4 regions of the Pseudoalteromonas sp. SG44-17 genome follow, and region 1 is predicted to be linked to each of the others. Evidence: predicted binding sites of a transcription regulator. Region 1 holds the regulator's gene; each other region holds the start of a gene.
What was found. The regulator sigma-54, encoded in region 1, starts transcription at its own class of promoters, with help from an activator protein. The targets are predictions, from matches to a motif close to GTTGGCACGNNNNTNGNNT.

Region 1 (7,689 bases):
TGCAACACTGGCAAGCACTGGCACGCCTGCGTTTTTTGTCCATCCGGGTGAAGCAAGTCATGGTGATTTAGGGATGATCACTCGTGATGACGTGGTTATGCTTATTTCTAACTCAGGCGAAACCAGCGAAGTACTGAATATTATTCCGGTTATTAAACGTATTGGCGCAAAAATGATCGCCATGACAGGTAACCCTGAATCATCAATGGCAAATTGGGCTGATGCTCATGTATGCATCAAAGTAAGTCAAGAGGCCTGCCCATTAGGACTCGCCCCGACTGCGAGCACGACTGCAACGCTTGCGATGGGTGATGCAATAGCCGTTGCTCTGTTAGAAACCCGAGGCTTTACTGCCGATGACTTTGCGCTATCGCATCCAGGGGGAAGCTTAGGCAAACGTTTACTATTGTGTTTAAAAGATATTATGCACAGTGGCCCAGCAACGCCTATGATCAATGACAAGCAATGTATCAAAGATGCATTAATCGAAATGTCGGCCAAGGGCTTAGGTATGACGGCCATTGTTGATGACACAGGGCAACTTGCAGGGCTTTTTACTGACGGTGATTTACGCCGAATTTTAGAGCAACGAATGGATATTCACAGTACTTTGATCAGCACTGTCATGACCCGCTCTTGCACTACAGCAACTGCAGATATGCTTGCCGCCGAGGCACTCAATATTATGGAGAATAAGCGTATCAATGGCTTAATTGTAGTTGATGATAAACACCACCCTATTGGTGCTCTTAATATGCAAGATTTGCTCAAAGCAGGAGTTTTATAATGCAGTTTGCTGACTTATATCAGCCACTTTCAGATGATGCGAGCGAGCGAGCACAAAAAATCAAACTCCTGATCTGTGATATCGACGGGGTGTTTTCAGATGGCCGCATTTATCTTGGCAATCAAGGTGAAGAACTCAAAGCGTTTAATACTAAAGATGGTTTTGGTATCAAAGCACTGATCAATAGCGGTTTTGAAGTTGCCGTGATCACCGGTCGTCATTCACAGATAGTTCAGCAACGGATGACTAGCCTGACAGTACCGCATATTTACCAAGGTCAAGAAAACAAGTTGCAAGCTTATCAACAGCTCAAAGATAAATTGCAGTTAAGCGATGAACAAATCGCTTACATAGGCGATGACGGGCCTGACTTGCCGGTAATGGAATTAGTTGGTTTTGCGGTGGCAGTAAATGATGCTCACCCCTTGATCAAGCGAGTTTCACATTATACAACCATGCTCCCTGGTGGTTTTGGAGCGGTGCGTGAACTCACTGATTTATTAATGCTCGAAAATGGTAAATCATTAACTAGCGAAGGCACAAGCTCATGAATAGTGCGCGTTTAATATTATGCGTATTATTTGTCGGCTGTATGGTATGGCTGTGGTATCCGTATTTTTATCAAAGCACTGCCATAAAACAAAACCAAGAAGATATAATAGCAAAACCTGATTATACTGCGGTGGCATTAAAACAAACCGCGTTTGATGAACAAGGTAAAATTAGCCACAAAGTAACAGCTGCAAAAATGGAACTTTACCAACAGTTAGGGTTTACTTACTTTGAACAACCTATTTTTACACTCTATAATCAACAGCAAACGTGGCAAATTAATGCCGATGAAGCCACCCTATATGAAAATCATCAATTAATTTTAGAAGGTAATGTGGTTGCTAAAAACCTGACCAATAATGCCATGATTGAACATATAAACGCAGATAATATTCAGGTTGATATTGAACTACAAACCATGAGTTCAGAACAACCAGTTGAATTAATCGGACCAAATTTAAAGATCACTGGGCGCGGCCTCCATGCCGACTTAAAAGCCGAAGTGGTAGAACTAATTAACCATACGCGAACCATATATTATGACCAATAAATTTGCTCACTTGCTTGTGATACCAAGCTTATTCATTGCCTTTGCAAGCTTTGCTGAAAATACGGCACCACCTGCGGATCAAGTCTCTATCAGTGCTGAAAAGCAGCTTGCCCAACTGAAAGATAATATCGGTATTTTTGAAAAAAATGTTGAAATCATTCATGGTAACCGCCGTATCAAAGCGGATCGACTTGAAGTCCATAAGCGCGAAGATTTAGGCAATAACAAACAATTGCTTGTTGCAACTGGTAACCCTGCTTACTTTGAAGAAAAACAAACTGATGGCACAATAATGAGCGCCAGTGCTGATGAAGTCCGTTACGATGTCGCCAAGCGCTATTTAACGTTAATTGGTAATGCACAAGTCACTCAAGCAGGTCAAAAAATTAATGCCAAAAGCATTACCTATGATATGGACCAACAGCTGATCAGTGCTGAAAAAGGCGCAAGCTCAAACGATCGCGTACACACTATTTTGGTACCTGTTGACAGTAAAAAAGACAAACCTAAAGGGCAGCCATGAGTATATTAAAAGCTGAATTTTTAGCAAAAAGCTATAAAGGTCGCCAAGTTGTAAAAAGCGTGGGTTTAGAAGTTAGCGCAGGCAGCATTGTTGGCTTACTGGGTCCTAATGGCGCAGGTAAAACCACCACTTTTTATATGATTGTGGGTTTAGTACCTAGCGACAAAGGTAAAATAAGTATTGATGATAATGACATCACTTTACTGCCAATGCACAGTCGCGCACGGTTAGGGATTGGCTACTTACCACAAGAATCATCCATCTTTCGTAAGTTAACTGTTTATCAAAACCTGATGGCTATTTTAGAAACTCGTAAAGAGCTGAATAAACAAGCCAGAGAAGAAGCACTAGACAGCTTACTTGATGAGTTTAGCATTCAACATATTCGCGACAGCCAAGGTATGGCATTATCTGGTGGTGAACGTCGTCGAGTTGAAATTGCACGCGCTTTAGCCGCAAATCCAAAATTTATCTTACTTGATGAGCCTTTTGCTGGCGTTGATCCTATTTCAGTGTTAGATATAAAGAAGATTATTGAACACCTTAAAAACCGTGGTATTGGCGTACTTATTACCGACCACAATGTACGAGAAACCCTTGATGTTTGTGAAAAAGCCTACATAGTTTCTCATGGGGAGTTAATTGCATCAGGTACCCCTGAGCATGTACTTGCCGACCAAACAGTCCGCGATGTTTACCTGGGCGAGCAATTTAGGCTATAAAGCCACGCTCGGCTAAGTATCTGCTAGACTTAACGATGATAACAATAAAAGGATTGTTAGAGATACATGAGGCAATCACTCCAGCTGCGCATGGGCCAGCAACTTACAATGACACCACAGCTGCAACAAGCAATTCGCTTATTGCAACTCAGTACATTGGATCTCCAGCAAGAAATTCAAGAAGCACTCGACAGCAATCCATTGTTAGAGCTAGAAGAGCATGAATATTCAGACGACACGGCTGGTAAAAACGAACAAAAACAAGACAACGATGACTTAACCGTTAGTGCATCAGCAGACGACAAGCCCAGCGAATATGAACAAGAAAGTAGCGAAGCATTAAGCAAAGAGACTTTAAGTGACGAAATGGCTATGGACGTCACCTGGGACGAATACATGAGTGCTGCGCCAAATACGTCATCCGGCCCAATGCCTGAAGATGAGTCAATTTATCAAGGTGCTTCAACTGAAACCCTGCACGAATATCTGATGTGGCAATTACAGCTCACACCTTTTAGTCCAACCGATGAAGCCATTGCCATTGCGATTGTTGAAGCTGTTGACGATTCAGGTATTTTAACCTTGAGCTGCGAAGACATCGCAGAGAGCTTAAATCAAGGTAATAACGAAGAAGAAATCGAACTCGACGAAGTGCAAGCAGTGTTAAAACGCATTCAGTTATTTGACCCTGTTGGTATTGCTGCGCGCAGCCTACAAGAATGTTTATGTATTCAATTAAATCAATTTGATCCTGCAACTCCTTGGATTAGCGAGACTAAAATGATTTTAACTGATCATATCGATTTATTAGCTAGTCGTGACTATCGCACTTTGATGAAAAAGACTAAGCTTAAAGAAGATGAGCTGAAAGAAGTAATGACACTGATCCACAGCCTTAACCCAAAGCCTGCGGATACTATAGTACGCGAAGAGTCAGAGTATGTTATACCTGATGTTTCGGTGAAAAAAATTAAAGGTCGCTGGGTGGTTGAACTTAATCCAGACAGCATGCCAAAAATTAGAGTGAACAGCCAATATGCGGCAATGTCACGCTCAGTAAAATCAAGCACTGACAGCCAATTTATACGCTCGCATTTGCAAGAAGCTAAATGGTTTATTAAAAGCCTAGAAAGTCGTAACGAGACGTTACTCAAAGTAACTAACTGCATTGTAAAACAACAGCAGGGATTCTTTGAGCATGGCCCTGAAGCAATGCGACCTATGGTACTAAACGACGTTGCTGAAATGGTTGAGATGCACGAATCAACAATCTCTCGCGTAACGACACAAAAGTACATGCATACCCCCCGTGGTATTTTTGAGTTAAAGTATTTTTTCTCAAGTCATGTAAGCACTGAGAACGGCGGCGAATGCTCTTCGACAGCTATTCGAGCATTGATCAGAAAATTGATCAGTGCAGAAAACTCAGCGAAACCATTGAGTGATAGTAAGATTGCAGATATATTGGCAGAGCAAGGTATCAAAGTAGCTAGACGGACTATTGCAAAATACCGCGAGTCGCTGGCTATTCCACCGTCAAATCAACGTAAAAGTTTGATTTAAGGCGTAAAATCACAAGAGGAAAATGCTTATGCAACTAAATTTAACTGGTCGTCACGTAGAAATTACTGATTCATTAAGAGACTATGTAAACAATAAGTTTGCCAAGCTTGAAAGGCATTTTGATCATATCAATAATGTCCATGTTATTCTTGATGTAGAAAAACTAAGCCAAAAAGCAGAGGCCACATTACATGTCAGTGGCGCTGAATTATTTGCCTCGACTGAGCACCAAGACATGTATGCAGCTATTGACGGACTAATCGATAAACTTGATCGTCAAGTAATTAAACACAAAGAGAAGCACGCTCGACACTAACACTATGAAATTAAGCTCACTTATTTGTCAGGACTGCAGTAAAGCTGCGGTCCTTTTTAATAGCAAAAAACGGATCATTGAATTTATAAGCCAATTGGCTCATGAACAACTCCCTCAGCTATCACAACAAGAAATCCTCAACGCACTACTATCGAGAGAAAAACTAGGTAGTACCGGTATTGGTCGTGGTATTGCTATCCCTCATGGCCGTATGAGTGGTGTTGAAAACCCGCTAGCAATAATTTTAGTGAGTGAATCACCGGTTGATTTTGATGCGATTGATAATCGCCCAGTTGATATATTTGTAGCCCTCATCGTACCAGATGGTGACAGCCAACTTCATTTGAAGACGTTAGCCACAATTGCTGATAAACTCAATAACAAAGATTTTTGTAAACAACTACGTAGCGCAAAAACAGACCAAGATTTGTATCATGTAATTGCAGCTCAATCGTAGTCATACCAATTGTATTGAATTAGAGAGTAATTATTGCAACAGGGAAATAGCTCTAGAACAAGGTGGAAATTATTTATATAGTTGTTCTATATAAATAATTTTAAACAAAGTTAGTGGGTTATTTAACAAGCAAGAATGAGCATGTTTTTAATAAAATTGGTATTAAATGAAGGAGAATTTACATGGAGTTAATCATCATCAGTGGGCGTTCTGGCTCAGGTAAATCTGTTGCTTTACGTGTAGTAGAAGATCTTGGCTATTATTGTGTAGATAATATTCCAGTTAACTTATTACCGTCATTAGTACGCAGTGTCTCTGATAATTACGACAAAATAGCCGTCAGTATCGATGTTCGTAATTTACCGAAGGAGCAGGAAGAATTTAACGACATTCTTGAATACTTGCCTGGCTTTGCAAATCCGACGCTATTTTATTTAGACAGTGATGATCAAACCTTGATCAAGCGATTTTCTGAAACCCGCCGCTTACACCCATTATCTTTGGACTCTTTGCCACTGGATTTAGCCATCAAGCAAGAAAAAGTGTTGCTTGATGTATTAACTACTCGTGCTGATTTCATGCTTGATACCACAGATCTCAGTGTCCACCAGCTTGCTGAGTCAATCCGTGAAAAGATTTTAGGGAAAAAAGATAAAAAACTAATCATCACCTTTGAATCATTTGGTTTTAAGCATGGTATTCCAAAAGAAGCCGATTATGTATTTGATGCACGTTTTTTACCTAATCCACACTGGGAGCCTGAGTTAAAACCGCTCACAGGCCTGGATCAACCAGTAAAAGATTATTTAGCCAGTCACAGTATCGTGCAAAAATTCACTTGGCAGATCCAAACCTTTGTACAAACTTGGTTACCGCACTTAGAACGTAATAACCGCAGTTACTTAACAATTGCTATTGGTTGCACCGGTGGTCAACATCGCTCAGTTTATCTAGCGCAAACTATAGGTGAAAGCTTCTCGATGAGCCACAGTAATGTGAAAATTCGCCATCGTGAACAAGAATAACAACTCACGTTTACAGTAAGGAATGTTGATGCGCTTAGAAGATACATTTTTAATAAAAAACAAACTCGGTTTACATGCTCGCGCAGCCAGCGTATTAGCGCAATTAGCCGTGCAGTTTGATGCCAGCATCACACTTCATCAAGATGACAAACAAGCCGCAGGCGACAGCGTACTGGGCTTAATGCTATTAGAAAGTAGCCAAGGCAAAGAAGTTAAAGTTGTATGTGAGGGCCCGGACGCTGAACCTGCTCTTGCAGCAATTGGTGAGTTGATCGCACAACGCTTTAACGAACAAGAATAGCTCGTAGTCAGTACCACTAAATTGCGTTAAACTGAATAAAGTCGTTAATTAAACAGACCAAGCGCGTTAATTATCGACAACAGTTACCCTACCTATCAAGTGTATTAATTTTTTAAGGACGCCAATGCCAGAAGCTTTTGAACAAGATTACCCACTACAACAACTAAAACAAGTGACCAAGTCACTTAACAGTGGTCAATTTGTTCAAGTAAGGCGTATGTTGGCAAAAACAGCTCCGTGTGACACCGCATTATTACTCGAGTCATCCCCGCATAAGATTCGTACCTTATTATGGCAACTGGTTGATCCAGATGTACAAGGTGACGTACTTGAAGAACTATCAGAAGATGTTCGTTTAGGGATCATTGCCCAAATGGAGCCGAAGCACATCGCTGCGGCAACTGAGGACATGAGTCACGATGATCTAGGGGAAGTACTACGTAGCCTACCTGATACCGTCTACAAAGACGTTGTTAGTGCCATGGACAGCCAAGATCGAGAACGTGCAACTCAAGCACTCTCTTATCAAGAGCGCTCTGCTGGCGCGCTGATGAACACAGATACAGTGACCATCCGCCCTGATGTCACTATCGACGTAGTACTGCGCTACTTACGTTTACGTGGTGAGCTACCAGAAGGTACCGATGATCTTTATGTTGTTGATAAACATAACTGCTTTATAGGTGCCATGTCGTTAACGACCTTGTTGACTAACTCGCCAGATAAAATCATTCGCGACTTAATGGATGAAGATTGTGAATCTATCCTCATTTCGATGGATGAAACCGATGTAGCACAACTGTTTGAACGTCATAACTGGATATCAGCCCCAGTGGTTGATGATAATGACCACCTACTTGGCCGTATCACCATCGATGATATCGTTGACGTTA
Region 2 (7,689 bases), on a different contig from region 1:
CAACGACCCACCGTGATCCCGTATTGTTCAACTCTAAGCCAAATGCCATAAGCGGCAATCACACTGTAAATTGGTAATAAAGCAATACCAAAAAATACTAACCTGTGTATTACAATTTTATAAGGTCGCTGATCAGCAGCGTATTGATAAACCGTATTCACAAAAAATAAAGTGAGTACCTGTAACCATAAAACTAACGAGCTACCACTGCCTGTTTGCCATAATTTATCTAGCCCCGTAAACGGTAGCGTCGCTAAAAAGCCTAAAGAAATAACCGTAAGTACTGGCAGTAAAAACTTAATCAAGGTTTGCAATAAAAATGAGATGTTATCTTCTATATGCATGACCCCTCTAAAGATCACCGTGGCAAAACCGAACGCTAAGGTTAAAGTTGGGATCCAAAACCAGTCTTTTTTGAGTAGCTCAGAGAAAAATGTAATCTCTAACGCATTAAATAGCGCCGCTCCTAACTGCAAAATTCCCCAGAAAAATAAAACGAATAACCAACACTCTGCAAATAAAATAAAGTTACGCCATGAGAGCTTGAATAATTGGCTATAACTAATTGCTTCATTACCAATCAGTTGTTGGATATACATAAGTGCTTTAAAGCTGGCAATTAAGGCTGTGAATATAAAAATGGCCGTTAAAGCATCGTTATTAACCAGCGCAATAGGGTATTGCTGAGCACCAATATAAGCACCAAGGAGTGATAACAACAGACTAAATGGTAACAAGTAACTAAGCAGTTTTTTAATATTAGCTTGCTCTACAGCAAGTAAAGTCAGTAGCACAAAACTAATGGTAAAAGTAACTAAAGAAAACAACCAAACTGGCTCTGTCGCAGGCCATAGCTGATTTTCAACACTACGATATAACAAAGTAAGAACAATGCCTTGCACTAAGGAAAGTACAAAAATAAAAGGTTTAGGTAGTTGATTATCCATATCTATCACTCAGGTTTTTCATCAGTGTGCGATAAATGTACCTTTTATTCAATGATGATTACATTTTCAAGTAAAAGTCTTTACATAAAGCTATATACTCATCGCTATATTGAGCCCCTTGGCCATGAATCGTTAAACTGGTCAGCTCGCATTCTTGCATCTGATAAGCAAAGCACATTAAGCTCCTGCTCGGCGCTTTAGTGGCAGTAGTTTGTACTAAACAATGGCGCACTAAATACAAACCTTGTAATTGCGCTTGTGCAATAAACAACTGCGCTTCTGGACAAGGTAGGATCACATTTAAAAAAGCATTTTGGTGACAAAGGTGTTTGAATGCCGTGATTAACTCACTAAAACTTAAGCTATCTGTATGACGTGCGGTATTACGAGCTAAGTCCTGCCCTTTTAAACTGGCATTAAAATACGGAGGGTTACTGATCACAACATCAAACTCAGTTGTGGTGGTTACTTGCTGAATAGCTTTTTGCATCAATTTAATATCGGGCCATGGGCTATTTGTAAAATTTTGCTGCGCATCAGCACATGCATTGGCATCAATTTCAACAGCATTAACCTGCATAGTTGGTTTGCGTTGCTTGCACATTAATGCCAACAACCCAGTACCTGTGCCAATATCAAGTAACCGCTGTGAAGTAGTTAAGTCAGCCCATGCACCGAGTAAAATTCCATCCGTCGAGACCTTCATCGCACTGCGCGTTTGCGCTACTTTAAATTGTTTAAACACAAAGCCTGACATTTTTTCACCTTTTCATTCACCAACTGGCGGATAGCGCGTATAATTACCAGCAATTGTCCTCTATTTTTGACACTCTATGCAATTTTCTGATTTTGATATTGATAACAAGATACTACAAGCCGTTGCTAAAATGGGTTACGAAACCCCAACTAGCATTCAACAACAAGCGATCCCTGAAGCGCTGCAAGGCCGTGATATTTTAGCCTCCGCACCAACCGGTACTGGTAAAACAGCGGCATTTTTGATCCCGGCGATTCAATACTTACTTGATTTCCCGCGTCGCGAGCCTGGTTTTGCCCGTGTTTTGATCATGACTCCAACGCGCGAGTTAGCTTATCAAATTCATGAACAGTGTGAACTACTTGCTAAAGGCACTAACCTTAAAATTGGTGTTGTTACTGGCGGTATTAACTACGGTACGCATAAAGAAATTTTTGAAAAAAATAACGATATATTAATCGCCACACCAGGGCGATTAATGGAATATTTAGAAACCGAAAACTTTCATGCCGAAAACGTCGAGATGCTTATTTTAGACGAAGCAGACCGCATGTTAGACATGGGCTTTCGTAAAGAAATGATGCGTATTTGTGAAGAAGCAAAAAATCGTCGTCAGTGCTTTTTATTCTCAGCCACTCTTGAAGGCGATAGCGTTGAACGATTTGCAGAGCAAATTTTAAAAGATCCAGCCCTATTAGAAGCTGAATCTTCACGTAAAGAAAAAGCTAAAATCCACCAATGGGTACACATTGCTGATGATTACAACCATAAATTAGCAATGTTGGTTGAAATACTAAACAGTGAAGACTTAAGCAAAGCTATTGTGTTTGTTAAAACCCGTGATCGCCTAGAAACATTAGTCGGCGAGCTGACCAATGCTGGGGTTCGCGCAGCCTGGTTACGTGGCGAGATGCCACAAGACAAACGCATGAAGGCAATGGAAAATTTCCACAGTGGCCGTACAAGAATATTAGTTGCGACTGATGTTGCCGCCCGCGGTATTGATGTGGCTGATATTAGTCATGTGATCAACTTTGATATGCCACGCACAGCAGACGTGTATGTTCACCGTATTGGCCGCACTGCTCGCGCAGGTAAGAAAGGCATTGCAATTTCGTTAGTAGAAGCCCATGACATTGCAGTATTAGCAAAAATTGAACGCTACATTGAGCTGCGCCTTAAACGCCGTGTTGTTAAAGGATTTGAGCCGCGTCATAAAGAAGCTAAAGCGCCAATCAAAAAACATAAAGATCCGGTAAAAATCAAAGCCCGTAAAAAGGCCAAAGCAAAAGCTAAGAAAAAGAAATAATTCATCTGCTTTGACGCTACATAAAAAGCCGAGACTTATGGGGTTACTTCATATTCATAGTCTCGGCTTTTTAGTTTAATTACCAGCAGCTACTGACAAACTCCTAGGTCTTTCCAAACGGCCCATGCGCTGGAATTATCAGCAGGGTTTGCACCGCGTGTCCACCATTTCGCACTGTAGCGCTTACCATTATAGGCCACCTCTTCGCCAGCCGTGTATACAGCACTTGCACTCCAGTTCGATAAGTCTGTACAGCCAGTTTGTGTGCCATCTGTAACAGTTACTGTTTTAGTTAAGGTATGATTAAGTCCTTGGGCGTCACTTACCGTAAGTGCTACATCATAGGAACCTGCGGCTTGATAAGTATGATTGGGTGTTACGGTATTAGCGACACTGCCATCACCAAAAGTCCAATTATAGGCTGTAACAGCCACATCATCAGTCGATGCATTAGTGAAACTGACAGCCAACCCATTGACACTAAAATCAAAGTTCGCTTTAGGTGCTTGATTAACATCACCGTCATTTTGACAATTACCTTGACGCGACCAAACATTAGAATAAATCGCTGGACTTGCCCCCGTTGACCACCAAGTTGCTTTATATTTAACTTGGTTAAACTCAACCAAATCACCAACACGGTATGACTTTGCTGCATCCCAACTAGCTAAACCATCACAACCGCCAGGAGGATTCGATGAGATAGTCACAGTTTGACTACGCTGATTTGTTTGTCCTATGGTGTCAGTTACTTCTAAAAGGACTGTATAATTACCTTCTGCAGTATAAGTATGAATAGGGTTTTTAGTATTCGATGAATTGCCATCGCCAAAACTCCAGCTATAACTGCTGATCCCTTTATCATCCGTAGAGGTGTTATTGAAAGTAACCTGTTTATCATTTACGTTTGCACTAAAACTTGCAACTGGCACATTATCCATGCCACTACCACCACCGCAGTCAGATTGTGCTAAATAATCATAGGCATCTTTTGCTTTAACAATACCAAAACCGTATGAGGTATCCCGCCCTTGTGCGCCACGATCTTGCGCAGTGGTATTTAAAGCATCACGAATTTGTTGATTACTACAGTTTGGAAAGTGACTCCAGACTAATGCAGCTACACCAGATACATGCGGTGTTGCCATGGAAGTACCACTTATACTCTTATACCCGCCATTATTCCATGTTGAGTTAGTACCAACGCCTGGCGCTGCAATTTCAACCTGTGAATTATATTGTGAGAACGATGCCTTATTACCATTTCTATCAACTGCCGCCACAGATATAACCGCATCATAAGATGCAGGGTAACTTAACGAGCTATTCGCATCATTACCTGCAGCTGCAATATGCAACATACCTTGCGAATAGCTATTAGCAAAAGCTTGGCGCTCAGCATTAGATGATTGAGGCCCCCCCAAACTCATACTGGTCACTGTTGCCCCAGCGGCTTGACATTGACTGATAGCTGCAACAAGGTCAGAACCATATGCCCATCTTCCTTGGTCGTTAAATACCTTAACAATGTGTAAACCCAATTGGCCCGAAGAATTAACCCCAACAACACCCTGACCATTTCCACCTAACGCTGCAATAGTACCCGCAACATGTGTACCATGGCCGTTACCATCGTTATACCAATTACCTGTATCATTAGCGCCATAACCATCACTGCCAGTGACGCCTGTATTTGGTAAGTCAGGATGATTTAGTGTGTAGCCAGTATCCATAATACATACTTTTTGACTGCCAGTTAGGTTATCTGAAAGTTGTTGAGCTTGAACCATAGTAATACCATATGGGGTGCTTTCGGCCATTAAATAACGCTTTGGATCCACTTCTATACTGGCTACATCGCTACTTTGTAATAAACGAGCTTTTTGATCCGCCGTTAAAACCACCGCCATTGCGTTAATATCAGGCAAGCTTTGTAGTACTTCAACATTAGCTTGAGTAGCAACATCGCTCATCAAGCTTACTTTAATATTATTAATCTGCGCTTTACTTTGAGCAAACGCAGTATGTAGAGCAGTCGTTTGCTCAGATAAATGCACAATAAAACGCTCTGACTCTACTTGCTCAGCGATTGCAGAACCAGCTGTTGATAACAAAATAGCACTCGCTAATGCCGTTATTTTGAATGTTGGGGTTTTCGACGCTTTCATTTAAAAATCCTTGGATGTTAGTTTAAAGAGAATTGAATTAACAAATAATTCACATCAATTTAATAAAAACACCTAAAGACAACGCTGTCAATAAACCGAGTACAGTTGTTTATCCATAGAAAGTAGAGCAATTAATCTATTGTAATTAAAGAAAATATTTTTAATTAGATGGCTATACAGTAACTAAACCACATGCCTTTGATTTACTTGAGCTCAATGATTTTTGTAAAATAAATGTTACAGGTAATTTTTATATCATATTGTTCTAAAAAAACAAAAAAAGGAACAAATAAATCTAAAGTAATTAAAAATTACCGTATTTTTTACTCAGTTGAATGTAAAAAACTCCTAAATAGTTTACAAAAATTTTAAATTATCAATATATTTCAATGACTTAATCTTGGAATGAATATTGTAACACTAGGGTTACTAGTCACTAAATAAATATAATAGACGTTATGGGAGGAATCATGAATCGCTTCAAATTAACTATGTCATTAGTATGCTGTATATTTTCACTCGCCTGCACAATACAAGTCAGTGCGGCCACCAGCACAATTATGATCAGCAGCGTTTCTCCTCAACCGACATTACAACAGACTATAATTCATAAACTGCGCAGCAATCCAAACCTACACCTCTCGCAACTACAAGTGCACGTTAATGGCAACAAAGTAGCCCTGTACGGTATAACCGAAACCGGCTTTGAACGCGCACTGGCACAAAAGTTTTTAGAAAATACCCAAGGTGTGGCAATTATTGAAAATAAAATGCAGGTTAAAGTAGCTAGATAGAAGATTAAAAATTGATTTGCAAGGCTCTACTATTTAAAGACAAGATAAGCATTACTGTGCTTGCTCAACATATAAAAACATCACCAACACACCGCAATGCACAATAAGGTATTTAATAGAAATAGAACTGCTTTGTTGTGTTATCGCTAGTGCAATTAAACTCACTGCTGAGTTTAATTGGCAATTTTATGCGTTTAACACTAATGTGAGAAACACTAATCTCCAGATGAATTTTTATGATTTACTCAACTGCTTTAATTTTAACGATACCAAACTTAATGAGGCCAAAATATCCGATCTCGGCAGCTACCACTACAGGCAGAACTATTTTTAACCAATAGTTTGGTGAACCGTAAAACATCGCCAGTATAGTCACTGCAATAGATGAAATAATTAGGGCTGCAATACCGCCACTAACCTTATCAATTCGCACTGGCTCCTTACAATTTGAGCACTTTACTTTCAAGGGATTCATGGTGTTTAAAACTGCCATAAAAGAAATACTGGCACTACAATTATTACACTTACTCATTACTAACTCTCAGTTGGTTTAATAAAGAAATCTTTGGCATCGCTAAAATACAAAGCCCATGCAGCGAACAATGGATATATAGCTTTATTTATAATATTTGAAAATGAAAAAACAGCGTTACTTTCTAATGAAACGATAAGTGAATCACCCGCATATAAAAATACGTAAAGAAAAACTACAGAGAAAAACAAATGTAATCCTTTTGAATTTCTTTTAAATATTTGCCACATAGCAATTATTTGGATCGTAACAGCAATTGACCAAATAACTAAACTGATAATACCTAAAGTTGGGTCATCAGAAATAAACACCAGTAAAGCTGATGCGATAAAAGGCCAAAGACCATAACAAAAGAAACAAAGGATAACTGTTCCATAAACCATGATTTCTTTCATCCAGATACCTTAATTCCCTTTAAAATATATTGCCGCGCGCAACAGCGAACAAATCTACGCAGAGGAGTGATTGTCTAGCCCAAATGACATAGCTAACTAACTCATTGTATACAATTTAATAATGCCTAAGTAAGTTATATTAAACCACTCAACTTATAGCACTTATACATTATTTAAAAGCTAACGAGTATTTAGAATTACTCTTTCTATTCAAACATCAAAAAAGAACTAACTTTATTTACATTCAATCACTTAATCAAGCATTAATAGTAAATCGTAATTAGATAACTGTTTATCTAATTTGCAGATACGCAAAGTTACTAATGACCATAAAGCTCAAAATTCATTTTGGCAATAATAGCGACTTACAAATCCCAGCTAAACGCATACTTATGGTTTAGCTGGGATTTATCTGTAATAAAATTAGAAATTGCGTATTTCTACCGTTGAATTATTAAACTCAAATTTATTAATTTTGCCGCATTGAGCAACATGATTAGTACTAGCATAAGGGGGGTTTGCTTGCGCGATATTGCCCTCCCAGCCCTGACCATTTTTAATAAACGCTTTTACCTCAAACCATCCATTAACCGCTTTGCTGCAATCCATATCAACATCAAGCAGCCAATAATGTTCACCCCAAATATTCAGTGGTGTAACACCAAATCCATCATTAGCAACGGTTTTTTCTGCTCCCCAAGTTGCTGGCCAAATATTAGTTGTCCAATCGGTTGCGGTCCCTTGCGCCTCAATACTTTGGCCCGTTTCAATACCATACCAATCTAGG
Region 3 (7,689 bases), on a different contig from region 1:
AAACGATAGCAAAACGATCTACTTTTTAGCAAAACTTAAAGACGACAAGTTTACCGCGTTATATCAAATTCCAGTGGATGGTGGTCAAGCGCAAAAAGTACTATCGCTTAAAGACACATCAATTTCTAGCTATCAGTTAAGCCCGAATAACAAACAACTCGCTATTTTAGCTATGCCAGCGGCTGATAAATCTGAAAAAGAGCTAAAAAAATTAGGCTTTATGGCTGAGGTGTATGAGCTAGGCTTAAAAGATAAACAACTATTTATTGTCGATTTAGCCAAAACAGATAAACCTCTGACACCAACAGCGCTTAACGTTGCGAACTATGTAAGTGATGTAAACTGGGCCGCAAAAGGCGATAAGTTATTAGTAAAAACCCAGCCTACAGCGCTAATTGACGACAAATACACTAAATCACAATGGCACTTATTTGATATTGCGACTAATCAAGTGACGATGTCGTTTGCTACTGAAGGTAAATTAGACAGTGCTGAACTGTCTCATGATGGTCGTTACATCGCAATTCTAGGTGCCGAAGATAAGCATGATCCAGCAGCTGGTCGTTTATTTTTAGCTGACACAAAAACAGGTGAAGTAAGTGATTGGTTACCTAATTTCATGGGTCATATCGTTGATTTTGAATGGTCACATAAACGCAACACGCTTAATTTTATTGCCAATGTAGGTACGCAAAGTTTTGTCGCAAGCATTAAAACCGGCTCTAATAAATACAAAAAAATTATTAATGAAGGCCAATTTATTGCATCAAATCTGAGTATTTCTGATTCAGATAAAACCTTAGCGCTACGTGCAAACACTGCAAAGCACCCAAATGAAGTATTCATTATTCGTGGCTCTAAAGCACAACGTTTAACGGATTCAAACAACTGGTTGAATGACAAACGTTTTGCTAAGCAAGAAACTATTTCACTTAAGGCCCGCGACGGTGTTGAGATTGATGGCATATTAGTCTACCCATTAGATTATGAAAAAGGCACGCGCTATCCATTGATCATGTCAGTGCACGGTGGCCCTGAAAGCCATGACAAAGACGGTTGGGTAACAAACTACTCGCGCCCAGGTCAAATGGGGGCTGCACGTGGTTATGCAGTCTTTTACCCAAATTACCGTGGCTCTACAGGTAAAGGCGTTGATTATTCAAAGCTTGGTCAAAACGACTATGCAGGTAAAGAGTTTGACGATTTAATTGACTTTAAACAGCATCTTGTTGAAATGGGCTTAGTTGATACTAAACGTGTTGGTATTACGGGTGGCTCTTATGGTGGTTATGCATCAGCATGGGCCGCAACAAAATTAACTGAACACTTTGCTGCGAGCGTAATGTTTGTAGGTGTTACCAACCAACTATCTAAATTTGGAACTACTGATATTTCCAACGAAATGAATCTTGTGCATGCACGTTCATACCCATGGGATAAATGGCAGTGGTATTTAGAGCGCAGCCCTATTTACTGGGCTGGCCAGTCTAAAACACCATTACTGATCATGCATGGTAAAGATGATCCTCGCGTACACCCTGCACAATCAATGGAACTATACCGTTATATGAAAGTACAAGGCAAAGATGTACGCCTTGTATACTATCCAGGCGAAGGTCATGGTAACCGTAAAGTAGCCGCGCAATATGATTACAGTTTACGTTTAATGCGTTGGATGGATAACTATTTAATTGACGGCAAAAAAGACATGCCAGCATTCGAGATTGACCATGCAGGCAAGTTAAAAGCGGTAAAAGACGCCAATAAATAACTCTCTTATTTTGTGTAAATATGCTTTTAGGCCAACATTCATGTTGGCCTTTTTGCTTTTGAATAACAATGTATATGGATGTAATATAAAGACCTAACTCGGTAATTTTTACAAGAAAACATCCTAACAAGCTAAAATATAAAAATTAAATCAATATATTACAACAACTTAAAAGTTGGCTTCTGTCTTGCAATATTCATTGTAATTAATGAGTAAAGCAAGGAAAACCCATGAATATTTTTGAAGCACTTCGTAATGATCACGATAAACAACGTTCGCTTGTCGATGCGCTGATAAAAACCCAGGGGGAGTCACCGAATAGACAGTCTCTTATGGATAATTTAAAACATGAGTTAGTAGAACATGCTAAATTTGAAGAGCGTTATTTCTACAATCCTTTGATGTTTGATGATTTAACCCATGAAAAAGCCCGTCATAGTATTGCAGAGCATCATGAACTTGATGAATTGATTGAGCAACTTGAAGAAACTGATATGAGCTCACCAGCGTGGCTTGTGACCGCTAAAAAATTACATCATCTTGTACATCATCATCTCGCTGAAGAAGAGCATGAAGTATTTCAACTAGCCGGTAAAGCGCTAACCGAAAGTCAAAAAGAAAGTCTAGCCGAAAAGTATAATGATGCGATGAGTTAACTGCTATATGTGCCCGCTTTAATTTATAAAGCTCTCTAAATAGCAACAACTCTATACCATTTGCATTTATTAGGCACCTCTAACACGGTCAATACTTGGCTAAGCAAATACTCTTAAATTAACTAAGCCCGGCATCAAACGCTGGGTTTTTTAATGCTCATGCTCCATCCCCACCTTTATTTAATATGAAAATCATTCATTGAATGTAAATATTTCGCAATTGAATATACAACTGATAATTGTTATCATACCCACCTTGGTTACTTATTAGATTAATAATCTTTATTCTTGTCATGAAGGAAGTACAATGAAATCCCGCCCGCTTTATCTGGCCTCACTGATCAGTGCATTATTAACATCAACAACACTTATTGCTGATGATGACACAGCTGAAAATATGGAAGTGATGGTTGTCACCGCTTCTGGTTATGAGCAAAAATTAATAGATGCACCTGCAAGTGTCTCAGTTGTCTCTCGCGAAGATCTACAAAATAAGCCATTTACTAGCCTTGCTGATGCGCTTCGTGATATCGAAGGTATCGATGTTGGTGCCGGACAAGATAAAAACGGTAATATTAGTATTACCATGCGTGGTTTACCCGCAAGCTATACTCTAGTGCTTATTGATGGCCGCCGTCAAAGTGACGTAGGTAATATAGGCCCAAACAACTTTGGTAACAGCCAATTTATGTATATGCCGCCACTTGAGGCTATCGAGCGAATTGAAGTCGTTCGTGGCCCAATGTCCACTTTATATGGCGCTGATGCAATCGGTGGTGTAATCAATATTATCACTCGTAAAAATCTTGATAGCACCCATGGTAGCGTCACGGTAAGCAGTAATATCCAACAAGACGATCAATACGGTAACGATAATAAAGTCGATATATATTTGACCGGACCAAGCGGCGTTGAGGGATTAACTTACGGGATCCGTGGTAGTTTTTATGACCGTCAAGAAAGTGAGCCAACTTACAGCGAAAGTTTACCACTTCCAGATGGCAGCATGTGGGTTGATGATGGTAGCTTTGGCGATAAAAAAATCGTTGCAGCACGTAACTGGAATGCCGGCGCAACAATAAACTACCTGATCAATAATCAGAATGAAATCACCTTTGAGTACGACATAGCCAAACAGCGTTACGATAACACCGAAGGTCAAACAGGTACGTTAGATAGCCCAGTCAGTTTATGGCGTGTTAGCAAAGGCATTGTACAGCCACGCGTTGGTTATACTCCATATCAACGTGTTGAACGTGAGCAATTTGTATTTGCACATGTTGGTCGATACGATGTTGGTACGCTGACCAGCAGCATTACCCAAAGCAGCAGTGAAAACTTTGGTCGCTCATTACCTCTTAATGTACAAGAGCGTTTAGGTGTGCAGGCCATTTGGGACCAAGCAGTACAAGATCAAGGCATCGACAAGCCAGAACTAACGGATGCAATTTACGCTCAACTTGATGAGACTTTTTTACCACGCCCAATGCGTACACTAAAACTTGATAACTTAATTATTGATACTAAGTTTGAATCAAATATAGATAACCACTATTTTGTAGTAGGCGCACAATATTTTGATGCCGAAATGGAAGATGGTGTATTTGGTATGTACGGGGATGGCTTCCGTGAAGGTACGACTCAAGATCATCGTCAAACAGCTGTATTTGCTGAAGATAACTGGGAAATTACCACAAATCTAACTGCAACTTTCGGCGCTCGTTATGATCATCATAATATCTTTGGCTCACAAGTTAGTCCTCGCGCTTATTTAGCCTACTCTCCTGCTGATGAATGGACTTTCAAAGGTGGTATCAGCACAGGTTACAAAACCCCAGAGCCAAACCAACTATTCTCTGGTATTACAGGTTTTGGTGGCCAAGGTACTAAACCTTTTGTTGGCACGCCAGACTTACAACCAGAAACCAGTGTAAACTACGAAATGGCTGCTTACTTTAATGGCAGTGATAGTTTTAGTGGTAACGTAACGGTGTTTTACAATGATTTTAAAGACAAAATCATTAACCAAGATAACTTACCAAACTGTGAAGTGGCCATAGCTGATGAACCTTGTGTTGAAATTGGCGCAGGTTGGGCTGGCATCGGTAGCACCACCTTTACGCAAGCTGCTAACGTAGATAAATCAGCTACTCGTGGTGTTGAAATTGCTGCTAATTGGCAGATTATTGAACAGTTGTCACTACGTGGGAACTTTACTTACACCGATAGTGAAGTGAAAAGTGGCCGTGATGAAGGACTACCTTTAGTTAATACACCTAAAAATATGTATAACTTAACGCTTGCATGGCAACCATTGGATGATTTGAGTATTTCACTTATTTCTGAAATCCGCAGCGATCGTTACCGTGGTACGGCAAATGTGTCTGGTCCACAGGGCCCTGAAACACAAAAGCTCTACTACAAAGCCTATGATCTATATCATTTAGCAGCAAGTTATAAAATTAATGATAGCCTAGCATTAAATGCCCGTATTAATAATCTGTTAGATGACGACTTATCAAGCCGTACTTGCTTATTAGCAACCTCAGAGGAAGAGTACGAATGTACATCTGATTACAATACCACCCAAAAAGCACGCAGCTTGTGGGTATCAATGAGTTACAGTTTCTAGAATAAGAAGCTATAAAAATAAAGCCCAGCAACAATGCTGGGCTTTTTATTATTACGATTTAACCGTGCCTTTTATACTTCATCACCCAACACAGATTCGTGGCCTACGCAGATTAAAGCGTATACTCAATAAGGGTTACCGATGAATAAGCAAAGGAAGCCTTAACTTATAGTATTAAATTTTAGAGTTTATTCGCTTAGTATGTGAAGATATGTTTTGACAGATTTAATTTAAATCATTGAGGGATCTTATGTATAGAATATGGCTATTAAGTTTATGTTTTGTCTTCGGTATTGCAAATGCACAAGCGCCGCAACCACTGAGTTATGACGCATTATTAAGCAACTATAATTACGATTTCGACGTTGACTATTTTAACCTTGACTCACAAGGGCTGTCGTTAAAAATGGCGTATATTTACTTACCTGCAAAGGCTGGTAAACCCGTTATGACTTTAATGCATGGTAAAAACTTTAACGCTCATTACTGGACTGAAACTGCACTATTGCTACAAAAACTCGGTTATGGCGTGCTGATACCTGACCAAATTGGTTTTGGAAAATCATCTAAACCACGAGATTATCAGTTCTCTTTTGCAGCCTTAGCTAGTCACACCCATGCTTTAATGAGCCAACTTAATATAAATAAATCAATTGTATTGGGTCATTCTATGGGCGGTATGCTAGCAAGTCGCTTTGCGCTTATGTATCCACAAACAACCCAACAATTAATTTTACTCAACCCTATTGGCCTTGAAAATTACCTGCAATATGTTGATTACAAAGACACTAACTTTTTTTATAAAAATGAGTTAGCGAAAACACCTGCTGGGGTAAAAGCATACCAGCAAAAAAATTACTATGACGGAAAATGGAATAACCAATTTGCTGCTCTGACGAATTTTATCACCGGACAAATTCAAGGCCCAGATAAAGAGCTAGTAGCGTGGGTTAACGCAAAAACATACGACATGATTTTTACTCAACCCGTTATCACCGAGTTTAAAAACTTCACCATGCCTGTTTCACTAATTATAGGTACAAGAGACAGAACAGGACCTGGCCGTAACTGGAAGAAACAAGGAGTAGATTATGAACTTGGCCGCTACGATCAATTAGGTAAATCAGCCGCGGCATTAATTCCTCACAGCCAACTATTTGAACTGACTGATTTAGGTCATTTACCCCATATTGAAGATTTTAAGCGCTTTAAAGCTGTATTGTTAAAAGTCTTAGAAGCAGGCTCAAAGCCACTAGAGTAATATTTAGGCAGTTCAGCTGTTAAAGTTATTAACTGCTGGTTTGATTACTCAACGCTGACCTTTGAAAACCAATTAATAAACATAAATGCCTACTATTAGATACCTTTGAGCGATAACAGAAAAATATTGTTAATTAGCATGTGGATTCACTTTTAATATTTTGATGGCACTAAAAAATAACAACTCACTGATATTATTAGACTAAAACTCTATCTCCATTAATATATTGCTATTCTGAAGTTATTTAAAAATTAAATAACTTTTCAGTTTAAAACTAAAAAAGCAGGTAATGTAAACTTAAAGTTAAAAAAATAAGCAGTCTGTTGTTGACCAAATTACAACCTTAGCATACTCTATGTAAGCGCTTACAACACACACATTGATAAATGTAAGCGCTTACAACTTCGCTTGTAGACACAATAACAACCACAACGAAGTACTTTTAACTCTTTGTCGATACTGGGGTTCAACTAATGAACATGACAACAACCAAAGTAAGCCGCCTTGTTGCGGCAATATCCATGACCATGCTATTTGGCTGTGGTGGAAGTGCCGAGACAAAATCTGACTTCACAAAAGTCGATCCACAAGAGCCTGTTTCTGATTGGCAAATGGTTTGGAGTGACGAATTTGATGGCACTAGTATTGATACTAACAAGTGGAACTTTGAATTAAATTGTGCCGGTGGTGGTAACAACGAGAAACAATGTTACACCGACAGTGAACAAAATGCCTTCATTAAAGACGGTGTACTAAACATAGTCGCCTTACCTGCAGATGAAGGTGCAGAAAAACCATACACATCAGCCCGTTTAAACACCCGTTACAATGCAGATTTTACTTATGGTCGTTTTGAAATGCGTGCAAAATTACCTTCTGGACAAGGTAGCTGGCCTGCATTTTGGATGATGCCAACCGATGAAGAATATGGTACTTGGCCGCGCTCTGGTGAGATTGATATTTTAGAAGCGGTAAATTTAAAAACAGTTGCTGAAGATGGCACCGTTGAAGCTAATATTCATGGCACACTTCACTATGGTCGTGAATGGCCTAACAACTCGAACTCTGGTAAAGCGTATACATTCCCTGAAGGGATGAATCCTGCAGACGATTTTCATACTTACGCGATTGAATGGCAAGAAGGTGAGATTCGCTGGTACGTAGATGGCTATTTATACGCCACTCAACGTCGCTCTGAAGTTCGTTACAATTCAAAAGATGAAGCTGTTGGCTTAAAGCATAAAGGCTGGTTTGCTGAATACTTTGAACAAGGTAGCGGCGAGCTAACAACTCATTGGGATACAGCACCATTTGATAAAGATTTTTATCTTATTTTAAACAATGCTGTTGGTGGTGATTGGCCGGAAAA
Region 4 (7,689 bases), on a different contig from region 1:
TTGATCTATCAGGCTTGCCGCTTTATCTTCACCAAGTGCCGCAGTAAGCGCTTTTTTGATAAAATCTTCTGATTGGAAGCCAATCGTACTAAAGCTTTGTATTTGTTCTATAAATAAATTGTGCACGGCACTGATTTTGGCTTGCGATAGATCATCTATCGCCGCCATTGCCATACCCACTTTTTGCACCTGTTTAGGTTCAAGGTGCTTTAATATTTGCGCTGCATCTTCTTCGGATAAGCTTAGCAATAAAATTGCGGCTTTATCTACACCGTCTAATTTATCAACATCAAACGCTGCTGGCAGTTGTTTTTGTTCTTGATCAGTCATCTTCAGTTAACCACGCTTTCACAACTTGTGAGGAGAGTTCTGGCTCATTTGCTACTAAGGCACGAACAGCTTTTAATAAGTCTTCATCGCCATGTAGGTCTGGTAACTGTAGTGTACCATCACTTGAGAAGCCAACCGAAGCAGAATCAAAATCTTTATTTAGCATATCTAGGGTGTTATCACCAATATCTACACCAGAACTAAGCGCATCATCATCATACTCTTCAAGGGTATCATCTGGGTAAATCAAGCGTTTCAGCATAGGTTTAACCACCGCCATGATTAGCACTATAATAACCAATGCGCCAAGCACTAAACGCACAACTTTCATAAACCAGTTTTGTTCCCACAGTGGCACTTCAATAGCTAAGTCCATCGGTTCACGTACAAACGGTACTGTCACTACTTCTAATGCATCACCACGCTGTAAGTCAAAACCCACACCACCTTGCAGTAAACGACGAATATTTGACAGTGCTTCAACTGAGCGAGGCTCCATAGTCGTTTCACCATTTTCACCCACTTTTGCCACATAATCGACTGCCACAGACACACTAATTCGACGAATAACACCACTTTGCTGACGTGTGTGGGAGATAGTAGTATCAAGTTCATAGTTACGTGTCGCTTCTTTGTGAGTGCGACTGGGTGATGAACCAGAGCCTGCACCACCTTGACCGGCAATTTCAGGAATATTTGAATCTGTTGGAGGCTGATTTGTCAGCGCGCCAGGAATACCGATAGCTAACCCGCCGATGTTGTTTTCTTCAAAGGTGGTTTCACTGCGTACCGCCGGTAAATCAGGGTTGTAGCGTTTTTGAGTTTCTTCAATCGCACTAAAGTCCATACTTAAATCGACTTGTGCAGTGTAGTTACCCATACCAATAACTGGCATTAAGATACCATCTATTTTATCTAGATATTCTTGTTCACGTTTACGTTCAATATCGTATTCTTTGCGTGAGCGAGCAGCTAACGCACTTTGCGATCCTGAATTAAGTAATCGGCCATTTTGGTCTGTTACAGTTACTCGTGACGGCTCTAAACCTTGCACTGCTGAACCAATAATATCAACAATGGCGTCCACTTCTTCACTACCGAGCATACGACCACGTTTTAAAGTTAATACCACTGTTGCGGATGGTTTTTTCTCACGACGAGCAAAAACATTTTCTTTCGGTATTGCCAATAATACTTTAGCACGCGTGACATTTTGTAGTTCCTCAATCGTACGCGCTAGTTGTTGTTCACGACCATGCTTTAAACGTTCACGCTCTAAACGCTGACTAACACCAAAACCCATATCTTGCATGATAATATCAGTACCCGAGTTCGGCGCTTGCTCAATACCTTCGCGGGTCATTAACAATTTAATATTTTGATATTCATTTTCAGGAACAGAAACCACATTGCCATCAAGTTGATAGTCAATTTTTTGTGCATCTAAAAAGTCGAGCGTTTGAATTAGCTCTTCCGTTGGCATTTTTCCAAGTGGACGCATATCTGGTTGACGTGCCCAAATAATCACAAAAATAGCAATCGCTAAACAAATCGCTAATGCAATAATTAGAGTAACCTGACGCAATACATCAACGCCGTTTAATGCACTTAAATAGCCTGACTTTTGTTCTTGTTGATCGTCATTATCAGTTTGGTCGATACCGCCGCCGGCCAAAGCAAGATCTGTTGATTGATTAGATTGCGCCACAATAATTCTCCACTACCTAGTTAAACAGGCATGTTCATGATTTCTTTATAGGCTTCTACAAGTTTGTTACGAACTTGCACCGTAGCTTCAAAGGCAACTGACGATTTTTGTGATGCGATCATTGCATCCGCTAATGACACATTTCGATCGCCCATTTCAACCGCTACGACTTTTTGTTTCGCATCAGCTTGAAGGCCATTCACTGTATTGAGTGCATCACTTAACAAATCGCCAAATTGGGCGCTCGAAGTAGGCTGCGCCTGCGTCGGTAATTTGTTTACTTGATTACTACGACCAGCTTCGAGAGCCATAGATTGCATTTCTTGAAATAATGCGCTGTTTTGAATTTTCATAATTGTCTCTGACGATGCAGTTTACTAATAACTTAATAAAGCACAAAGCATGCCAACTAATAAAACAATAAATATCAGAAACTTAAGATTTATTTTAGTTGTCAGAGTTTTGACAAGTTTACGCCCAGCAAGGCTGAGCGTAAATTAAATAGTGAAGGAAAACAAAAATTATAGAGGCTTAAGCAGGTAAGGTGATCCCCAAATCACGCATTTGAGCCAATTTATAACGTAATGTTCGTGGGCTGATCCCTAATGTTTCAGCTACATCTTTACGCTTGCCTTGGCAACGATTTAGGGTTTCTAAAATAATTCTATGCTCTTTATCTTTAAGTTCATCTTTGTAACTTCCCGAATCCAAGCTTGGTAATTCTTCACGCAGCTGATTTCGTTCTGCTGTCGCTTTTATTGCTGGCGCTTGCAGATCATAATAAGCATCATTAGTTGGTGAACTTGTAACCGCCGAAGTCGCCCTTTCTGGCGCTGAATTGACCGGTACTAAACTTGCTGATAAAGCCGCAGTTAGAGGAGTCTGGGTTAAATTTTCAATAAAAATAGCACTTTCGTCAATCATATCACCGTGGCGTAATATCAGCGCACGCTGGATCACATTATCCAGTTCACGCACATTACCTGGCCAAGTATGAGCTAATAATTTTTTCTCTGCCGGTTCGCTAAGTACAGCGATAGGCTCTTTGCTTTTATTGAGATGACGTTCAATTAAATGCTTTGCCAACACGACAATATCGCCTGGACGTTGGCAAAGTGGACGCCACATCAACGGAAATACATTTAATCGATAATATAAATCTTCTCTAAACTGGTGCTTAGCCACAGCCTCTTTTAAATCACGGTTACTGGTAGCCAAAATACGCACATCCAGCTTAATAGTTTTGCGACCACCTAAACGTTCAACTTCGCGTTCTTGTAATACACGTAATAACTTAGCTTGTAGGCCTAAATCCATCTCAGTGATTTCATCAAGTAAAATTGTGCCACCTTGTGCTTGCTCAAATTTACCCGGACAAGCTTGAATCGCACCAGTAAACGCGCCTTTCTCGTAGCCAAATAATGTAGCTTCGAGCATATTTTCAGGGATCGCAGCACAGTTTATTGCGACGAATGGCTGCTCTGCGCGATCTGATTTATCATGGATAAAGCGTGCGAGTACTTCTTTACCTGAGCCACTAGGACCAAGCACCATCACACTGGCATCCGATTTAGCAACCCGACTAGCAAGTTCTAATAGCTGAATACTACTAGGATCAGCGACAATCGGGCCATCAGTTTCTTTTTCTGGCTCAGGTAGATAGCGGCTTACCATATTAAGTAGCACTTCGGGCGCAAACGGTTTGGCCATATAGTCAATTGCCCCTAACCGCATAGCCTCAACAGCATCATCAATAGTCGCATACGCTGTCATCATTAAAACCGGTAGATCAGGGTAATTAAGATTTATGCTGCGCAGTAAATCAAGACCACTCATCGCGCCCATTTGCACATCGCTCACGACCAGCGAAAAGCTGTCTTTTTTAAGTAGCACCATAGCTTGCTCGGCACTGTCAGCCGCAACGCAATCTATTCCAGACATTTCAAGCGTATCAATCAAGGCTTCACGAAGCCCCGCATCATCTTCAACCACTAAAATCGTGTTGTTCATATTGCCTCCGCCGATGTTGACTTTGTACAAATAGGTAACAGTAAACTAAAGCAGGCTCCGCCTTGAGCATTGTTCGTTACTTCAACTCGTCCTTGGTGTGCATTCGCGACTGAACTAACCACAGCTAAGCCTAAACCTGTGCCTTGGCTTCGCGTAGTAAAAAATGGTTCAAATAATTTATCAAGTAAGCTTAAATCGACCCCAGGGCCATTATCACTTACAGTAATACACACTAGCTCGGGGTCACTCGCATCCCGCTGCGCACTTAATTGAACGAGTGCATTACTGCCAATGACTTGAATACTATTGTGAATAAGGTTTTGAATGGCACTGGCAAGCGCAGTTTTATTGCCCATTATCTCGATATCAGGCTCAGGTAAACTGACCTGAAGTTCACTATTATTAAGTGCGACCATAGCATCAGCGCCAGTTTTCACTTCAGTTAATAATTGCTGCATGGAAACATGTTCAACAACTTGCTGATCGCCACTTTTAGCGAACAACAACATATCGTTTACTTGGGTCTCGAGATCTTTTAAACGCGACATTAACTTAGTATGAAAATTGCCTCGCGAGCTTTCGGGTAACCGCTTTGAACCTAAATTAGCGGCATACAAAATCGCAGCAGACAGTGGTGTTCGCACTTGATGTGCCAAAGATGCCACCATTTTACCCAGTGCACTTAAACGCTGCATATGTGCAACGCGTGTTTGTAAACGACGCGTTTCTGTTAAGTCAGTCATTAAGATTAATTGCCCTGGCTCTGGCGCTAATGCCGTTATTTCTAACTTAATTAAGCGACCATCTTTGAGCGATACTTCATGACCATCATCTTGTTGGGGCCGAAACGAGCGCTGGATCACACTGAACCACTTTTCACCTTCGAGTGGCTCCCCCAGCATGTCTGTTGCAATTTGATTAGCTTTAGCGATCAAACCGCGACCATCAAGCACCACAACACCCGCAGGCATTGTATCTACTAAATGACTTAACCAACTGGCTTGCTGGCGTAATTCACTTAACTCACCAATGTACTCTTCTTGCAGTAAGCATGGGTTATACTGGGTCGCTGTGATAAATTGTGGTTTTAAGACATTAGCTAAGGCCATAATGCATTCTCGTTTACAGGATCTAACTAGCTAAATGCACAAATTGTACCAACAATTATATTGTTTAATTTCATTTGCTTAGCGTATAAATAACGCGACAAAAAAATGACAAACTAAAATAAGCAAAGCAAGGAGACACTATGAATTCAACAAATTTATGTCGCTGCCCTTGGCTCGATGCCAGTAAAGATGACTATGTTGACTATCACGACAACGAATGGGGTGTGCCTGTTTATGATGATCAAATCTTGTTTGAGTTTATTACTCTGGAATCAGCACAAGCAGGATTAAGTTGGTATACGATTTTAAAGAAACGTGATGGCTATCGTCGTGCATTTTTGGATTTTGACGTGGAAAAAGTCGCACAAATGAACGAGCACGATATCGAACGATTAGTGCTTGATGAAACAATTATCCGTAATCGTTTAAAAATTGTAGCAACTATAAATAACGCCAAACGTTTTATTGAAATTCAGCAAGAGTTTGGCAGCTTCAGTAACTATCAATGGCAGTTTGTAGGTGGTAAGCCGTTAGTGAATGAGTTAGATAAACTTAGTGACTACCCTGCAATTACTGAGGCCTCAACTGCATTTGCAAAAGATTTAAAAAAACGGGGGTTTAAGTTTTTAGGCCCAACCACAGTGTACGCCCATATGCAGGCCTGTGGTATGGTGAATGATCATAGTAATGATTGTTTTAGAAAAGCAGAGATTATTGAAAAATACTAGGTGTTAAGAGCTAGAAAAGTGACTAGGCGCTAGGATCCTAAAATCTAGCTTCTGGGAATTAATGGCTGAAGCCATTTCCTACAAATGCTTAACCCACATATAAGCAGGCTTCAGCCGCGAAAGATTTATATATATTTTTATCTGCTCATTTGCTCTCATTCACTTCTCTTTGTGCAAAAGATCTTTAAATGATTGATCCACCACAGAGAACTCCGAGTTCAAAGAGGAAGGGATTAGGGTCCTAGCCCTTCAGCTCCGTGTAGCGCGCAGCGCCTCGGTGGTAAAAATTAAGTAACTATTTGCAAGCACCGAAATGGTAGGTAGTGCTTTAGCGCGTCAATGAACTTATCACCGTAAACGACGACCACACTCTGTGATTACTGATATTGCGAAGTAAAATATTAGCAACTTAGCACGTGTTAATCTCGTGATAGGTTATATTTTTTCATTTTTTCAACTAAGGTTGTGCGGCGTACACCCAAGATCTCCGCAGCACGCGCTACGACATAATCATAACGCTCTAAGGCCTGAGTGATCAGGCTAATTTCCAGCTCAGCTAAATAATCTTTTAGCTCAATCCCATCGTCGGGTAAAAGGCCTGCCGATGGCTGAATTGCTTCAACTTCTGGCTCATCGTCATAATCACTAAAACCAGTACTGAAAATATCATTAAAAGCATCACGCTCCATAAGCTCTTCAGGATATTGTGGTTCATAAGCATCAACTTCAATATAACGATATTTTGCTGGTAGATCGGGAATATCAACCACTTTATCTGGCAGCATTATCACCATACGCTCAACTAAGTTCGCTAACTCGCGAATATTACCCGGCCATGTATGCTCTTTTAAACTATCAATTGCGCGTTCGGTGAACTTAGCGGTAGTACCACTTTGCTCATTAATACGGCGCATTAACTCTTTTAATAATAATGGAATATCATCAGCGCGTTCTGCAAGAGATGGGTTTTCGATAGGAAAAACATTGAGTCGATAATATAAATCTTCGCGGAAACTTCCTTGCTCTATCATTTTTTCAAGATCACGGTGTGTTGCAGCAATCACCCGCACATCCGCTTGAATTGGTTTTGTACCACCAACCCGCTCATAGCTGCGCTCTTGTAACACTCGTAATAACTTTACTTGCATTTGCAGCGGCATATCGCCAATTTCATCTAAAAAAAGCGTCCCACCTTGGGCAAGTTCAAAACGGCCTTTACGCGCTGAAATAGCACCAGTGAACGCGCCTTTTTCATGACCAAATAACTCACTTTCTAACAGCTCCGCAGGTATCGCCCCACAGTTAACGGGTACAAATGGCCCTGTATTACGTTTTGATAGTAAATGAACATTACGAGCAACCACTTCTTTACCAGTACCTGATTCGCCTAAAATTAATACATTAGCGTCCGTTTTAGCAACTTGTTCAATTAAAAAGCGTACATCTTTAACCGCTTCAGTTTCACCAACTAAGCCATCAAAGGTTTTGTGCGGTTTTGCGTGTTTATGCTCATTTGGTAACATCCGTTGATACTGTTGGCAATCATGCAGTAATTGAGTCGTTACATCATGGTTAAAAGGTTCACAGATAAGGCCAACTACATTGGCAATGCTCAACAGTGGTTTAAGGGTTTCACCAATTAATAGAAATGGTATTGTTGGATGGCGCTTGATCACGCTCTCATGATCTAAACTTTGTAATGCGCCGAGGATCACCATACATGACTGCTTTTGGTATTTTTCACATTCTTGTTCAAGGCTTGCATCATCAAGCAGTTGCACTGCCTCACCAATAAAGGTAAGCG

Region 2: a site for sigma-54 is predicted at 5,581-5,599, ahead of H5182_RS10545 (BON domain-containing protein). Genes of this name have one in related genera too.
Region 3: a site for sigma-54 is predicted at 1,946-1,964, ahead of H5182_RS02325 (hemerythrin domain-containing protein). Genes of this name have one in related genera too.
Region 4: a site for sigma-54 is predicted at 2,430-2,448, ahead of fliE (flagellar hook-basal body complex protein FliE). Genes of this name have one in related genera too.

The regions. Positions count from the first base shown of each region.
Region 1 covers NZ_JACJEV010000051.1:646-8,334, reverse strand. The annotation lists gene H5182_RS20860 (KpsF/GutQ family sugar-phosphate isomerase) at 1-787, shown strand, start outside; gene kdsC (3-deoxy-manno-octulosonate-8-phosphatase KdsC) at 787-1,338, shown strand; gene lptC (LPS export ABC transporter periplasmic protein LptC) at 1,335-1,889, shown strand; gene lptA (lipopolysaccharide transport periplasmic protein LptA) at 1,879-2,412, shown strand; gene lptB (LPS export ABC transporter ATP-binding protein) at 2,409-3,134, shown strand; gene H5182_RS20835 (RNA polymerase factor sigma-54) at 3,201-4,697, shown strand; gene hpf (ribosome hibernation promoting factor) at 4,726-5,013, shown strand; gene ptsN (PTS IIA-like nitrogen regulatory protein PtsN) at 5,018-5,470, shown strand; gene rapZ (RNase adapter RapZ) at 5,653-6,495, shown strand; gene H5182_RS20815 (HPr family phosphocarrier protein) at 6,524-6,796, shown strand; gene mgtE (magnesium transporter) at 6,921-7,689, shown strand, end outside.
Region 2 covers NZ_JACJEV010000012.1:16,246-23,934, reverse strand. The annotation lists gene H5182_RS10565 (DUF4153 domain-containing protein) at 1-947, opposite strand, end outside; gene H5182_RS10560 (tRNA1(Val) (adenine(37)-N6)-methyltransferase) at 1,006-1,704, opposite strand; gene srmB (ATP-dependent RNA helicase SrmB) at 1,781-3,013, shown strand; gene H5182_RS10550 (S8 family serine peptidase) at 3,103-5,181, opposite strand; gene H5182_RS10545 (BON domain-containing protein) at 5,652-5,975, shown strand; gene H5182_RS10540 (hypothetical protein) at 6,217-6,408, opposite strand; gene H5182_RS10535 (hypothetical protein) at 6,510-6,902, opposite strand; gene H5182_RS10530 (alpha-amylase family protein) at 7,326-7,689, opposite strand, start outside.
Region 3 covers NZ_JACJEV010000002.1:195,502-203,190, reverse strand. The annotation lists gene H5182_RS02330 (S9 family peptidase) at 1-1,771, shown strand, start outside; gene H5182_RS02325 (hemerythrin domain-containing protein) at 2,002-2,427, shown strand; gene H5182_RS02320 (TonB-dependent receptor domain-containing protein) at 2,735-5,059, shown strand; gene H5182_RS02315 (alpha/beta fold hydrolase) at 5,310-6,320, shown strand; gene H5182_RS02310 (glycoside hydrolase family 16 protein) at 6,794-7,689, shown strand, end outside.
Region 4 covers NZ_JACJEV010000009.1:37,073-44,761, reverse strand. The annotation lists gene fliG (flagellar motor switch protein FliG) at 1-330, opposite strand, end outside; gene fliF (flagellar basal-body MS-ring/collar protein FliF) at 323-2,038, opposite strand; gene fliE (flagellar hook-basal body complex protein FliE) at 2,059-2,391, opposite strand; gene H5182_RS08655 (sigma-54 dependent transcriptional regulator) at 2,570-4,048, opposite strand; gene H5182_RS08650 (PAS domain-containing sensor histidine kinase) at 4,045-5,157, opposite strand; gene H5182_RS08645 (DNA-3-methyladenine glycosylase I) at 5,298-5,885, shown strand; gene H5182_RS08640 (sigma-54 dependent transcriptional regulator) at 6,305-7,689, opposite strand, start outside.